3 regions of the Bacillus sp. JJ864 genome follow, and region 1 is predicted to be linked to each of the others. Evidence: riboswitches for the same ligand, from Rfam matches in the RefSeq annotation. Region 1 holds a riboswitch; each other region holds the start of a gene.
What was found. Region 1 has a riboswitch for lysine ahead of V7024_RS23450 (aspartate kinase). Riboswitches for the same ligand answer to the same signal wherever they lie in the genome.
Positions count from the first base shown of each region.

Region 2: it holds a riboswitch for lysine, as region 1 does, so the genes downstream of both, V7024_RS06965 (amino acid permease) here and V7024_RS23450 (aspartate kinase) in region 1, are expected to answer to the same signal.
Region 3: it holds a riboswitch for lysine, as region 1 does, so the genes downstream of both, V7024_RS16195 (amino acid permease) here and V7024_RS23450 (aspartate kinase) in region 1, are expected to answer to the same signal.

Region 1 covers NZ_JBALLY010000223.1:4,253-9,184, forward strand. Annotated here, with positions in the region: gene V7024_RS23435 (YndJ family protein) at 1-1,243, opposite strand, end outside; gene V7024_RS23440 (DUF4166 domain-containing protein) at 1,231-1,860, opposite strand; gene V7024_RS23445 (DoxX-like family protein) at 1,865-2,755, opposite strand; lysine riboswitch at 2,956-3,146, shown strand; gene V7024_RS23450 (aspartate kinase) at 3,380-4,609, shown strand; gene asnA (aspartate--ammonia ligase) at 4,890-4,932, opposite strand, start outside.
Region 2 covers NZ_JBALLY010000036.1:3,498-8,429, reverse strand. Annotated here, with positions in the region: gene V7024_RS06970 (oxalate decarboxylase family bicupin) at 1-644, opposite strand, end outside; gene V7024_RS06965 (amino acid permease) at 842-2,311, opposite strand; lysine riboswitch at 2,419-2,612, opposite strand; gene V7024_RS06960 (VOC family protein) at 2,966-3,769, shown strand; gene iscB (RNA-guided endonuclease IscB) at 3,973-4,932, opposite strand, start outside.
Region 3 covers NZ_JBALLY010000100.1:13,651-18,582, reverse strand. Annotated here, with positions in the region: gene V7024_RS16210 (hypothetical protein) at 21-206, shown strand; gene V7024_RS16205 (hypothetical protein) at 497-682, shown strand; gene V7024_RS16200 (hypothetical protein) at 742-1,071, opposite strand; lysine riboswitch at 1,351-1,530, shown strand; gene V7024_RS16195 (amino acid permease) at 1,663-3,081, shown strand; gene V7024_RS16190 (ABC transporter permease) at 3,148-3,831, shown strand; gene V7024_RS16185 (GNAT family N-acetyltransferase) at 3,938-4,483, opposite strand; gene V7024_RS16180 (GNAT family N-acetyltransferase) at 4,497-4,932, opposite strand, start outside.

The DNA of each region.
Region 1 (4,932 bases):
CATCTTTTTCATCTTTTATAGCAACAATTTCCCCATACATCCTCTCTAAGCGATTTCCCATCCCTAAATGAATTTGTTGTATACGCCGGCTTATTTTTTCATATAGAAAAGCAAATGGCCAAAACCAACGTGACCAGTGAATAGTTGCTTTTAACTCATATTCTTTCGTGTTCTCATAAAAATCAATAATAAGTGGTGATACATTCTTTGTATTAAACTGTTTACTATCAAAATCTATCACTTTATTTATAAGACCTGTATATTCCTTCTCCTCTATTAAGCTATTTTCTAATAAAACATTTTCTCCAATTTTCATCTTACCTTTTATACGACTCATCGGTTTTCCATAACGCATATATGTCGATGCAGCTTTTTCAATCATCCAGCCAATACAACCAGGTAATGCTACGCCCATTCCATTCACAAATCCATGAATCCAAACCATTTGCGCAATCGTAATCGTCATGACATGCTTAAAGTTGCCATATGAATAGAAAAGCGAGAAAAGAATAGTTACCATAAGTGTACTAGACGAGATGATAAGAAGCATTTTCGCACTCTTTGAAGTAAACTTTGTTTTCCATACAAAAATCCCGTAAATATAAAGGGAAATAAGATAGAGTAACACTGCAAAAAATTCAAACGTTCTTGAATATGTAATCCCAATTGCAACTGTCATTGGTGAAATAATCATAATGAACATAGCGGTTATATATAACTTACTTCTCTTTTGTTGTTTTCTTCCTAATAAACCTGCAAACAAGGGAAGTAAAAAAGCAGAGTAATGAAAATGAGCCGCTGTAAGTAGAACAATATCTGAACTAAACTGCATAATTGGTATATTTGCTACAGAGGCAAAAAACCAAAATCCACCTAAAAATAAATATATAAATCCACTATCAATCGCAGTTTCTTCTAACGGTTTCCATCCTCTTTCTAATAATCGACATACTCCAAACAGCGCGACAATACCGGTATATATAAACCAAATTATCGCAAATAGAAAATAGTCTGTTACAAAAGCAAGCATTGCACTTATTGCTGCAACCGGATAAAAAAATGCTGCGAGCTTATAACAAAATAGTTCGTCTCCATTTCTTTTTTTCTTATCTACAATAGAAAACGCTATTGGGATAAATAAAAGAATAGACAATAATATAATCGATTCAACAGGGTGTAATTTTGGCCATTCTAATATAAGAAAAATGACATAGCACATGCAGCCAATCATTATATTTCGCATAGATTTGTATCCCTTTCTGTAAACGTCCCCTTATAGGAGAAAAGTGGTCCTAATAATGGATTTTGTACTTGTACATGTATCCGATAACACTCTAATTCATCATCATAACTTTCTACAATCTTTGCCTGCCCATATAAAAACTTTGGCAACGGAATCTTCATTCCGCATAAGTAGAACCATTGTTTTTTAGATGAAATATGCATTGCTCCTTTTGAATCAACATGAAACGCAAGCGTCGATACAAGCAAATGTGGTTCACCAAAATAATCGACAATTTCATTTTGTTTATCATTCAAATACATGACAGCATGAAAATAACGCTTTTTTTCACCGAACAAAAACATCCGATTCCATCTTACAAATGTCTCTCCTTCCCTGTCTTTCTCTGCTTTATTTTGGATAATAAATGGTACTTCTGTCCCTCTTTCTGAAAAGAACATCCGGAATTTTGCTGCTACTTTTAAAAACATTCTTACAGCAGCAGAACCTTCTGTAATTTCATCCATTTTCCCTTCTCCTGTAAAACCAAGTTCTTCTGTAATCGCATACCGTTTTTGTAATTTTGGATGTAACCGATGATAGGATTCTCCTAATAATGTTTCGTAAATGGAAGACAATTTTCTACTCCTTTCTACTTCTCTTACAATTCCTCGCTTGCGGTAAATCATTACTATTCATATAACCGATTATTGAGAATCCAATTAATATGATGTTTAACGTAATCGGATTAAAAGGTTGCATAAAACTAGCGATATTTGTAAATCCCGCCGCAACTGTCAATATTAATATTATGAAAGCATGAAGAAAAAATAATTTCTGTTTTTGGAAAGGTAACAACCAGATCACCCCAAACACAATTTCCAAAAATCCAACCATTTTAATCATTGCGGCAGCATCATTTTCTGAACCAATAAGCTTGGAAAGCATCTGTACCTCTTCTGGATGAGTATATAAAATTTTTGGAATAAGACCTTGATAGATCCACACAAAAGATAGCAAAAGGCAAATGAGATGATATGTAATAGCTCTTTTTAATAATAAACGCGGATGAAATCCTTTTTCTAACCACAATTTCAAGGCATCAAAACTCCAAGCTGTTGCCCACCCTAATAACGGACGAAATATATATGAATCTATAAATCTTCCTATACCTCCAAACTGCGTTTCAAAGCGAACCTTATTCTCATTCGGTGTATACTTCCAATAGCCTCTCCCTACCGAAATTAACGAAAGTTTACTATCTGTCCAAAATTTCAGTGACGAAATGCGTTCCCCGCCTTCTTTTTGTAATTCTCCTATTGATTCTCCTGCTCCAGCAATTTCAAGTCCGAAACCAATTTTTGTTTTATATAAAAAACGCTGTGGTTCGTCTTGGTTCTTCTCTAAATACGATATTTCTGTAAACCGGGCATCCCATTCCGTATGTATCTTTGGATCTTGTGTATACTTCCAAAGTTCATCCATTGTTGTTTCAATTTCCGTTTTTACATAAATAGGTTTTTGTATTTTCACTCCCACCCCTCCATTCAATCCATGTGTAAAATATTGTTAGAACTACTTCTTTTAACCACATTTTATACCATTTTTATTTTTTTCTAAAATAGTTTAAATTTTCAAAATAATTATAACCTACTTGATTTCTCTCGACATTTTGATTACTATGAAACAAATGTTACAAACAACTTCATACAACCAATTACTCTCGCCTAATGACGTGAGATAGAGGTCGCAACTTTTATGAGTATTCTATAGGAGACACAGAGATTGTCAGTGAATTTAGAGGAAAGGAAAAGTTGCCGAAATGTATATGTGCCTCTGAACATATACATTGGGACTGTTTTCGAATAGAAACAGAACTGTCATGTATACAGCGGCGGTGTATACATGAAGAGCTATCTACAAAAAAGAGAAATCATATTTTTAATGATTATCTTCTTTTTTGGCGGTTTTTTTATTAGCTCCGTTTTCTGTTTCCTTTTTTCCTGTAACAGCACCATCCTCACCTATTTGAGATGGTGTTTTTTATTTGCTTTCGGTAACTTACAGGAATGAGAGGGATCTATATTTCCCATCTTATGTGTAACAACATTTTTCCTAATTTAATTATCTATATTAACTTGAAAGAGGGCTCTTATCATGGAAATTATTGTTCAAAAATTTGGTGGTACATCTGTCGGAAATATCGACCGGATTCAACATGTTGCCGATTTAATCATTGAAGAGTATGAAAGAGGACACGGAATTGTAGCAGTCGTTTCTGCAATGGGACATAGTACAGATGAACTCGTATCTTTAGCTGCTAGTATTACAGATCAACCTAGTAAACGTGAAATGGACATGTTACTTACAACAGGTGAGCAAATTTCAATTTCTTTATTAACAATGGCTTTGCAAACGAAAGGGTACGAGGCAATTTCACTTACAGGCTGGCAAGCTGGGATTACAACAGAATCCATACATGGCAGCGCTAGAATTACCGACATAAATACAGAGCGAATTCAATCTTATATACAAAAAGGAACGATTGTCGTTGCAGCCGGTTTCCAAGGATTAAGCGCAGAACAAGAAATTACAACACTTGGTCGCGGCGGTTCTGATACAACTGCAGTTGCATTAGCTGCAGCATTACAGGCAAAAAAATGTGATATTTATACAGATGTAACAGGCGTTTACACAACTGATCCACGCGTTGTAAAAGACGCTTACAAATTAAATGAAATTTCCTATGATGAAATGTTAGAACTTGCAAATCTAGGTGCTGGTGTACTTCATCCACGAGCAGTCGAATTCGCCAAAAATCATAACGTTATGTTAGAAGTTCGTTCAAGCATGGAACAAGAAAACGGAACAATCGTAAGGGGAGAATGTAACATGGAACAACAATCAATCGTAAAAGGCATTGCATTTGAAGATAATATTACACGTGTAACAATGAAAGGCTTACAACCAGGAAAACTTTCCGCAGTCTTCTCTACATTAGCAAGCGCTCATATTAATGTAGATATTATTATTCAAAGTATTACAAATGAAGGAACTGTACATTTATCCTTCTCTATTCATTCAAATGACTTAAAAGAAACATTAGCGGTTTTAGAAGAAAATCGTGAATCAATGCAATATGAATCTGTAGAGTATGAAAGCCATTTAGCAAAAGTATCCATCGTTGGATCAGGTATGGTATCTAATCCAGGTGTCGCTGCGAAAATGTTCTCCACATTACAAGAAGAAGATATTCACATTAAAATGGTAAGTACATCGGAAATTAAAGTATCTGTCGTAATCGACCGCCTTCATTTAGTAAAAGGTGTCGAATCACTTCATGAATCATTTATGGCAAAAATTGAGCCTTTTTTATCAGTAAATTAAAAAAAGGAGCCGATTCCAAAAGCGCCTAGGTGCCTTTCGGAAATCGATTCCTTCTTACTTGTCCACCGATATTTCGGCGGAAATGATACATTTATCGGCGATTCGACACAATATAAAGTGAAACTTCCATCAGTGACGCCTTTTTCACTGATGGTTAGTTGAACCAATCGGGCTTTTACGGGCAGTTTGCTTCCCCAGCTTTTACTGCCCGTTAATGCGGGATAAAGATCCTTCGACGATGTTCGACACAAGAATAGTCTAACCCCTGAAGCTGTGTCTTTTAGAACAAGTGAATGTTTTGCTTTTTACACTCTTCACGCATT
Region 2 (4,932 bases), on a different contig from region 1:
GGCACCTTAGCCTGAAAAATGTAGCGCTGTTTTTTAGGGATATGAGAAACGGCGGTTTCGGGTACACCGAAATTCGCAGCCAGCACGTCCCTTGGTGTGTGGGCAAACCAATCAGTAATAGAGAAGGTATCGAAATCGGAGAAGCTGCCATCGTCGAACACGAGTAGAAATTCACAACCCTCCTCCAGTCCTTGAATCGAGTGTGGAATTCCGGATGGAAAGTACCACAAATCCCCTGCGCCGACATCGGCTATAAAATTCCGCCCGTCCTGGTCGACCGAAGTAATTCGTGCCCGTCCTAGAATCATGTAGGCCCACTCAGCTTGCTTATGCCAATGTAATTCACGTACACCACCAGGGGTCAGACGCATGTTTACCCCCGCAAGCGTGGTTGCAATCGGGAGTTCTCGAATTGTTACTTGCCGTGACCAACCGCCGTGATTTAACTGCATATTTGTGTCGGAAAAAGAGAACTTTAAATTAGGGATTGTTCCGGCATCGGTAACCGGTGGAACGAACATGTCGGGGTTCTCAATATCTCGCATGATGTCCCGGGGCCCAAAATCGGTCGCGCCAGCGCCATCATCTCTTATAGGGTGCGGTATAGTTCTATGCTCAGTTTTCTTCGCAGATTGTGATTCCACAAACTATGCTCCTTTCTTATTATTCTATGTACAATATAGATAGAGTGTATAAGTACGCTTTTACAAATATATGCTGTAAACGTGTTTGATATACAGAATAAGGAGAGAAGCGAAGAAATAAAGATGTATATTTTATTCACGAGAAGTTTATCTAAACACATAAGAAAACCTATCAACTAGAGTTGATAGGTTTATTGTTAAAGCTCACATTTATCTAATGGAATGACTTTTGTTTTCTTTGTAAATTTATAACCTAACCAAAGTACTAAGAAAAGAGGTAAGCCGATATATGAAATGAGTACACCGTTCCAATCAATAGATTCTCCCATAAATGCACCGTAGTTTTGACCAAGGACAACGATTAAGCATAATACAAATGCAAAGATAGGGCCGAATGGGAACCATTTTGCTTTATAAGGTAAGTCATTTAAGTCTTTTCCTTGTGCAATGTATGCTTTGCGGAAACGATAGTGACTGATGGCAATTCCGATCCAAGCGATGAATCCTGACATACCAGAGGCATTTAATAGCCATACATAGACAACGCCATCACCGAATAAAGAAGCTAAGAAAGCAGCAGATCCAACTAATGATGTTGCAAGCAACGCATTTACAGGTACACCACGACTATTTAATTCCCCTAAAAATTTCGGTGCTTTACCTTGGTTTGCTAAATCCCAAAGCATACGTGCTGATGCATACATACCAGAGTTACCAGCAGATAAAACAGCGGTTAAAATAACAGCGTTCATTACTGATGCTGCAAAGGCAATGCCTGCTTTATCGAATATAAGTGTAAATGGACTTACTGTTACATCGCTTGCTGCCAGGTTTTCGTTTGTATACGGGATTAATAAACCAATTACGAGAATCGCAAAAATATAGAACAATAGAATTCGCCAAAAGATGCTGCGAATTGCTTTTGGAATGTTGCGTTGTGGATCTTCAGTTTCACCGGCCGCAACTCCTAATAATTCTGTTCCTTGGAACGAGAATCCAGCTGCCATAAACACACCGATGATTGCCATGAAGCCGCCGTTAAACGGTGCATCTGCAACTGTGAAGTTTTTAAAACCGACAGGCTCTCCGCCCATAATACCGAAAATCATAAGAAATCCGACGATTAAAAAAGCGATAACAGTTACAACTTTAATAAGTGCAAACCAATATTCTGCTTCTCCAAAGCCTTTAACAGATAAATAATTTAAAAGGAACATAATAGCTAAACAAATTCCACTCCAAAGTAGGGAAGGCGTATTTGGAAACCAAAACTTCATAATTAAAGTAACTGCAGAGAGTTCAGCAGCAATTGTAATGGCCCAGTTATACCAGTAGTTCCAACCTAATGCGAATCCAAGAGATGGGTCAACAAATCTTGTTGCATAGGTGCTAAATGATCCTGCTACAGGCATGTAGGATGCTAATTCAGCTAAGCTTGTCATTAAAAAATATACCATAATACCAATTGCAGCGTAGGCGACGAGAGCACCACCAGGACCAGCTGTGTGGACAACACCACCGCTTGCTAGGAATAAACCTGTACCAATTGTACCACCAAGTGAAATCATTGTAAGATGGCGAGATTTCAATCCGCGTCGTAGTTCATTATTTGATTGAGCAGATTGATTTGTAGTTGTAGAGGTAACGTTAGTAGTTGCGCCGTTCATGTTTAACACTCCTTTTCTAGTAAGATAGGAAGGAGCGGGGGGAATTAAAAAAACCGCCAAAGGACTTTAGCGGAGCAATTCAAAAATAGCCACCCCATCATACCTTCCGTTAAGATAGCGCCCCACGTTTACGCGGTAATTTTGTAAACGTGACAGTTCTGTTCCTATTTGAAAACAGCCCCAGCATATACTTCCAGAGAAGAAGTATAAACTTCGGCAACTTTTCCTTTCAGCTAGAGTTATTGACGTTCTCCGCGTCTCGTCTAGATTACTAATAAAAGTCGCAACCTCTACCTCATCGGATTGATGAGGATTTTTCTATTACTATAATTTTTAATATATGGCAATTGTAATGATTTTCTGAAAATATTGCAAGGATTTTTTTGTAGAAAAAAATGGCTATTTTAGAAAAGCGCTTTCAAAATTCATCCCGGTCCTAAAAAATATGTATAAAGCAATCCTTTGATAAAAAAGGTTATACAATGGTTTCGCATCGCGTTTCAAAAATCCCTTCAAATTAATAGAAAATTCAGAATAATATTTTTCGACAAAAATACGTATTTATATTAAAACTTGTTATTAAGTTAATTTTAGAATTGAAAAGAATAATTGAAAAATTATACACTTAATGGAAAAGGGAATGGTGGTGAGGAGATGTTCCAGTTTGATCATCTTGTCCATGTAGTTTATTGTTCTCCAGCTGAGGCGATAAATCAAATGAAAATACATGGATTTCATGTCGTTCAAGGGGGAGAGCATACGAACTGGGGGACACATAATAGTTTATGTTATTTCGATTTAGCATATATTGAGTTTTTAGCAGTGCAATATCAAGAGGCAGCAAACCAAACAGAGAATCCACTTATTAGGCAAGTTGTTCATAAGTTGAAAACAGGAGAGGGATTGCTTCAAATTGCACTGCGGACTGAACATATGGAGGAGTTTGCTGAGAAACTGATAGAAAAAGGTTTTCATATAAACGGTCCATTGGAAGGGAAACGTATGAGGGATGACGGAACACTCTTGAGATGGAAAATGCTGTTTATTGAACAAGAAGAAGAAGGTCCTAGATTTCCATTTTTCATTGAGTGGAGCGAATCGGATGCAAAAAGAAGGGATGATTTACAGAAAAAAGGGGTGATTTCATCTCACGACAATCATGTAATGGGAATGAAAACAGTGTTCTATGCTGTTAATAATGTAAATGAAACAAGCAAACGATGGAAAGAGTTACTACAAATAGAAATGAGTCCTCCAAAAGTAAATAAGGAGTGGAATGCGGTAGTTCAAGGTTTTTCTCTCGGAAAAATAACCATTCAATTTTGTGAACCGATAGGAAATGGTATAGTTCAGGATCAATTAAATAATTACGGTGAACTTCCATTTGCTGTAGAGTTTCAGGGAGATAAGGAGCATAAGAGTGTATATCATATATGGAATGGTATGTACATATTTTAGGAAGAACTAAGGTGAATGAAAAATACTCAGAAGTATAGAAACCAACTGTACTTCTGAGTAATGTGAAAAGGAACAAAATTAAATTGTCCGATATAAATAAATTACATGTGTTTAACGTATTTCCGAAAGAAGTCCTCATCTTCAAGCATGTGACGTGCAAGAGCCCAGCGGTAAGGTTGGAATGAATTTCAGTTAGGCATAGCCTAACTGATTTGTAAGAACTGCCAATTGTTCGTATGGTGTATAGGTTCTATATCCGATACCTTCACTTGCTTATAGGATTTAGCAGGATTTTGTATATAGTGTCCATGTATATCTTGTACGTATACCATTTTCCCTGTAAACCCTGCCACAAATCCTACTTGTCCAAATACTTTCACTTTATCACCTAAATAGATTCCATCTGCATGCGGTGTATTTTTCTTGTTCCGTTTTGCACTTGTATTTTTCGTTTTTCTCCCTTTTCTTGTGGTTGCTTCATGCAGGGAACGTTTTTTCTTTCTAAATTGCTTGATGCAAAATTCGCCGCTTTGATCATATTCTTGTATTTGTGTTGGATTGGTAATCGCAATTGCGTCGTTTATATGTGTTTTGGATAAACCTAACTCTTTTCGTTTTAGCGTGGTGTAACTGCCATACGTAATGTCACAATCTAAATGATTCATGATTTGTAACCGCAATATATTCATAAAAGCAGTCTCTTTATATTGTTTTGGTTTCTTGAAAGTGTGTTTTAGTTTCCCTTGATGAAATTTTTGATGGCATTCATCATGTACTGTTACAAGATTATCTGCCATATCTGAACCACCATTGCAGCGTTCGATGATATGATGCGTATGCAAAATGCCACCTTTCATCTTACAAATTTGACAGGTGTAATTGTCTCTTGCGAATACATAATATCTCGTATTCCAAAAGCCAAAAGCATCTCCTTGTTGGTATTCGATTCCTTGTATATCGGGATTTTTTAGCTTTTGTGCATCAAATTTCCCTACTTCGACAATCACTTTTGGCGAAGGTAACAATGACTTGAATGTTTCAATCCAATGAATTTGGTTATCCACTCTACTTTGAATCGATGGCGGCAACCATCCTTCTTTCTTTTTTCGATTGAGAAAACGTGCTTTTCGATACCTTGTTTTTCGTTGTCTTCTACCTCTACG
Region 3 (4,932 bases), on a different contig from region 1:
GATAGAGAGGAGGCGGTCTTATGGCAATCACATTAAACGGCTTAGTAGAAGGTGACAAAATTCGCGTGTTCTCAGCAGGTCGTGAAATTGACGGTGAAGGTGTGTTCCTTCGCGTAGACAACAACAACTTCTTAATTTGGGTTGATAACCATGCAAATATCAATGTTACAAGCTTAAATACAATTAGCATTCGTAAAATTTCCTAATTACCTATAAAATTGTTTCATTCTTTCATAAGAAGACGCTGAGTCTATATCAAAAGGAGTAAGAGAAACCCTTTTTGAATAGACTCTTTTTTATCATACATTTTACACTTTTTATATGACTGATGACTCTGTTAAGATTAACGGAACCAAAAGGTATTTGTAAGAATTTAATGTATCTCTACTTACCTTTATATTTATAAAAATGGTTGCTAGCACTACATTTCTCTCGCACACACTCTCTATCGTTTTCATATATATATATTAACTTCTGATAGAGAGGAGGCGGTCACATGGCAATCACATTAAATGGTTTAGTAGAGGGCGACAAAATTCGCGTATTTTCAGCAGGACGTGAAATTGACGGCAGAGGTGTTTTCATCCGCGTAGACAACAACAACTTCTTAGTTTGGGTTGATAGCCACGCAAATATCAACGTTACAAGTTTAAATACAATTAGCGTTCGTAAAATTTCCTAATTTCTTATAAAATTGTTTAACCCTCTCACAATAAAATACTGAGTCTATATCAAAAAGAGCTATATTCCCCCTTTTTGAATAGACTCTTTTTTTATAATATGTTTTACACTGTTTATATGACTAATGGTTAAATCATAATCTACGTTAATCCAATATAACCATTCATTTGTACACTCAATAAAGATACCTTCTATACTTATTTCCCCGTCAAATATTTCTATCTTATCTCCTAATGAAAAAAAAGAAGGCAATGCACTCTTTTCTGTTTTTTTACTTACATTCCTTTGTATATTATAGAGTAACCTCATACATTGTTCTAAAGAGGCCGCGAGTTCTTCATTTTGTTTTTTTAACTCCTCTATTGGATCCGTTTTTTCACAAGTATCCATTTCCTTTCCACATATAAAGCAGTTTCTCTTAAACCATCTCTCCATCAGCTTATCCCTGCCTCAAAGTTCTGGGGAAATAAAGTGCTCTCCATAATAAAAATTGCACTCTTCCCTTCTTTTATATACATATTGTATGATACAAATCCAGAAGTTGTTTCATTATTTTAAACATACTCTATTCTCACAATCATCCGATTATATTCATTTGCATTGACGAATAAAAATCCATTTGTTACCCTTGTTAATGTTAACTTTATATATAAATCCTCATTCGTATCTCGGTGAGGTAGAGGTTGCAATTATTAATAGTATGATTTGGGAGATGTGTGGCATCGCTGAACAAATCAAAAAGGAATAATTGCCGAAGCGAGAAGTATCCACAACGCTTTCTTGCTGGGTCTGCATTGAATAAGTGTAGGACTGTCACAAGCTTTTTGCTTGTGGAGAGCTATCGAGAGATATGTCCGTGGGTTTCTTAATAAGATTGAGAAGCGCGTGAACATATACGCGCTTTTTTGTTTTGTTTGGAACTTCAAACACATACATATCTCCTCGCTTGACTTGGTTATACTAATTTTGGAGGTAATTTCTATGCAACAAAAAAAATGGGGCTTTTGGGTACTCACTGCATTTGTAGTTGGAAATATGGTCGGAGCTGGTATTTTCATGGTTCCGAGTACATTAGCACAAACAGCTAGCCCTCTTGGTGTTACATTAGCTTGGTTAACAACAGGGTTTGGCGTGTTAATGCTAGCACTTGTTTTCGGTAATTTAGCAATTCGTCGTCCTGATTTAACAACAGGCCCGCAAAGTCATGCTTATGCACTCTTTTCTTCACAAAAAACAAAAAAAATGGCGGGTTTTAGCATCGTATGGGGCTACTGGGTTGCAAACTGGGCAAGTAACGTAGCGATCATTACATCATTTGCTGGTTATTTATCGCTCTTTTTCCCAATTATGAAAGATACACGTGTATTATTTTCAGTCGGAACGTTTGACATTGAAGTTGGAAAACTGATTACGTTCTCCATTTGTACCCTTTTACTGTGGGGAACACATCTCATTTTAACGAACGGCATAAGCGGTGCTGGGAAACTAAACTTCCTAGCAACTACAACGAAAGTAACAGGATTCCTTCTCTTCATCGTTGTAACGTTATTTGCCTTCCAAGCATCTAAACTTGGACAATGGTATACACCGATTATTGATAAAGAAGGCATTTCACACGGACTATTATCACAAGTAAACTTAGCTGCCTTAACAACACTTTGGGCCTTTATCGGCATCGAGTCAGCTGTCTTACTATCAAACCGTGCTGTTTCACCAAAAACAGTAAAACACGCAACTGTTGCTGGTTTATTGTTAACAGTTGGAATTTACTTAGGAATTACAATCTTAACAATGGGCGTTCTTCATATCGATAAACTGCAAGCATCTGAACGACCATTAGCAGATGCACTATCTGCAGCAATGGGGCATGGCGGCGGAAAATTAATGGCGCTGCTTGCACTTACTTCTTTATTTGGTTCTATTCTTGGCTGGGTTTTATTAAGCTCAGAAGTACCGTATCAAGCAGCAAAAGAAGGGTTCTTCCCCTCTTTCTTTTCAAAAACAAATAAAAAAGGAAGCCCGATTCATTCGCTTCGTATAACAAATATTATGTCACAAGTGTTCCTATTCTCAACACTATCCGGGTCAATTGCCCAAGCCTATACATTTGTTATTACCGTTTCAACGCTGGCCTACTTAATTCCATATCTCGTTTCACCAATCTTCCAACTTAAACTCGTGATGACAGGTGAAACATACGAAAATCAAAAAGTTTCTCGTATCATGGATGGAATTATTGCAGCGATTGCACTAATTTACGCACTATGGGTAATTAAAACAGGATCTTCTGATATGAAAACATTCCTGCTTGGCATCGGATTATTTGTCGTCGGATTTGCTTTCTATCCATTAATGAAACGTGATGAAAAGAAAAAGAAACAAAACGAGCAAGTTGCCTAAAAGGTAACTTGCTTTTTTGTGTACATGTAAAGACAGAAAACCTCTTTTTTAGGCGGAGCTTTTGTCATCCTTGCTTTTATAAAGTGGTGGAACATGTACATACATTGGACATTTAGAAATACAGAATTCGCTTCATACTGGTTACTTATTCGGATATTCTGCAATGCAGCCATTACATATACAATGTTTCAATTCACTTCCATTATGATTGTAGGAAGTATACTCCTTGTCATAGCGCTCTTATTTTTATATACGATGAACAAACAAAAAGGGTACATTCATTGGGAATACTTAATAGAGCAAGAAGAAAAAATGGACATGCGCTTTTATCAATTTGTTCATTTCTTTACAGATGTACCGCAAATCAAACAGCAAGTAAAACAAAGAAAATGGCTTACTACTTGGATGGAACGGATCCTATATAAAAAACGATCTCCTTTTTTATATTTGTATAGTTTATCCTTTGTACGTACTAACGATTACTTCGGTATGTATATACGTTTAACTTTAGTAGGCGGCTTTCTTTCCTACTATATTCCTAACTTGATTGGAAAAGGAACCACCGCGTTATGTTTCCTATACATATCATTTTTACAACTTCGCGCCCTTTGGAATTATTTTTCGGGAAATAGTATTGTAGCATTGTATCCAGTTTCAGTTGTGGACCGAAAGCGGGCTTTTATGACGTTTGTATATATAGTGAGTTTTATACAGTTTTTGTTCTTTTTTGGGGTTATTTTACTGAAATAAAAAGAATCCATTTTGGTCTAAATGGATTCTTTTTTATGTCGAACATTGCCGAAGGATCTTTATTCCTTGTCGAACCGCCGATATATCGCGAAAACCGCCGATAAACTTAGTTCTGAGCAAAAGCAGTAGTTGGAAGTAAGGAGTACACGTTCGTATCATATGGAACATTATTTTGATACATATAATTTCGAAGAACGCCTTCTTTTTGAAATCCTAGTTTTGTTAATAACACATTAGATGCTTTATTCTCTGTAAAAACAACTGCTCCAATCCGAGTTAAATTTAGCTCATGAAATCCGTAAGTTGTAACTTTTTTAACTACTTCAGTAGCATATCCTTTTCCCCAGTGTTCAGGTAAAAGTGCATAAGCGATTTCCGCTCTCTTATGTTCAGAAGACCAATCATGAAATCCAATCGTTCCAATCATTCCTTCTGTTCCTTTTCTTTCAATTCCCCATTTTATTCCGCGTTTTTCTTTGTAGTTATTAGAAAAGTTTCTAATGATATGTTTCACCTGTTCTAGATCTGTTAGCGGATTTTGCCCGTAGTAACGTAATACATCCTCATTTGAAAAGCAATTCAATATTCCTTGTGCATCATCTTCTATTAGTTCTCTTAAGATTAGTCTTTCTGTTTCTAAGATCGGAAACATTCTCCCACTCCCTTTACCCATTAAATCTTCCCATTAAAATAGTATTATAATAATTTCCATCCGATAAGACTTTATCATTTTTTAATACACCTTCCACTTCAAAACCATATCTCTCGTAAAGACTTTTCGCTTTATCATTCGTTTCAAGAACATTCAAAGTGATTTTCTTAATTCCATGTGAGTCTGCCCAATTAATGGATTCTTCTAAGAGGTTCTTTCCAATACCGTATCCCCAATATTCCTGTAATACGCACACGCCAAACTCTACTTTATGAGATGTTCTTTTCAATTTGTTCCCTTCACACCTTGAAAAGCCTACAATTCTTCCATTCACTTCGGCTACTAAAAATAGGTTAGCAACACTGTCTGTATCCTCTTTAATGATCCTTTTAAAACCCGCTTCGTCTATGTACGCTTCGCCTTTCTCTCTATCTAAGTTTTCTGTTTCA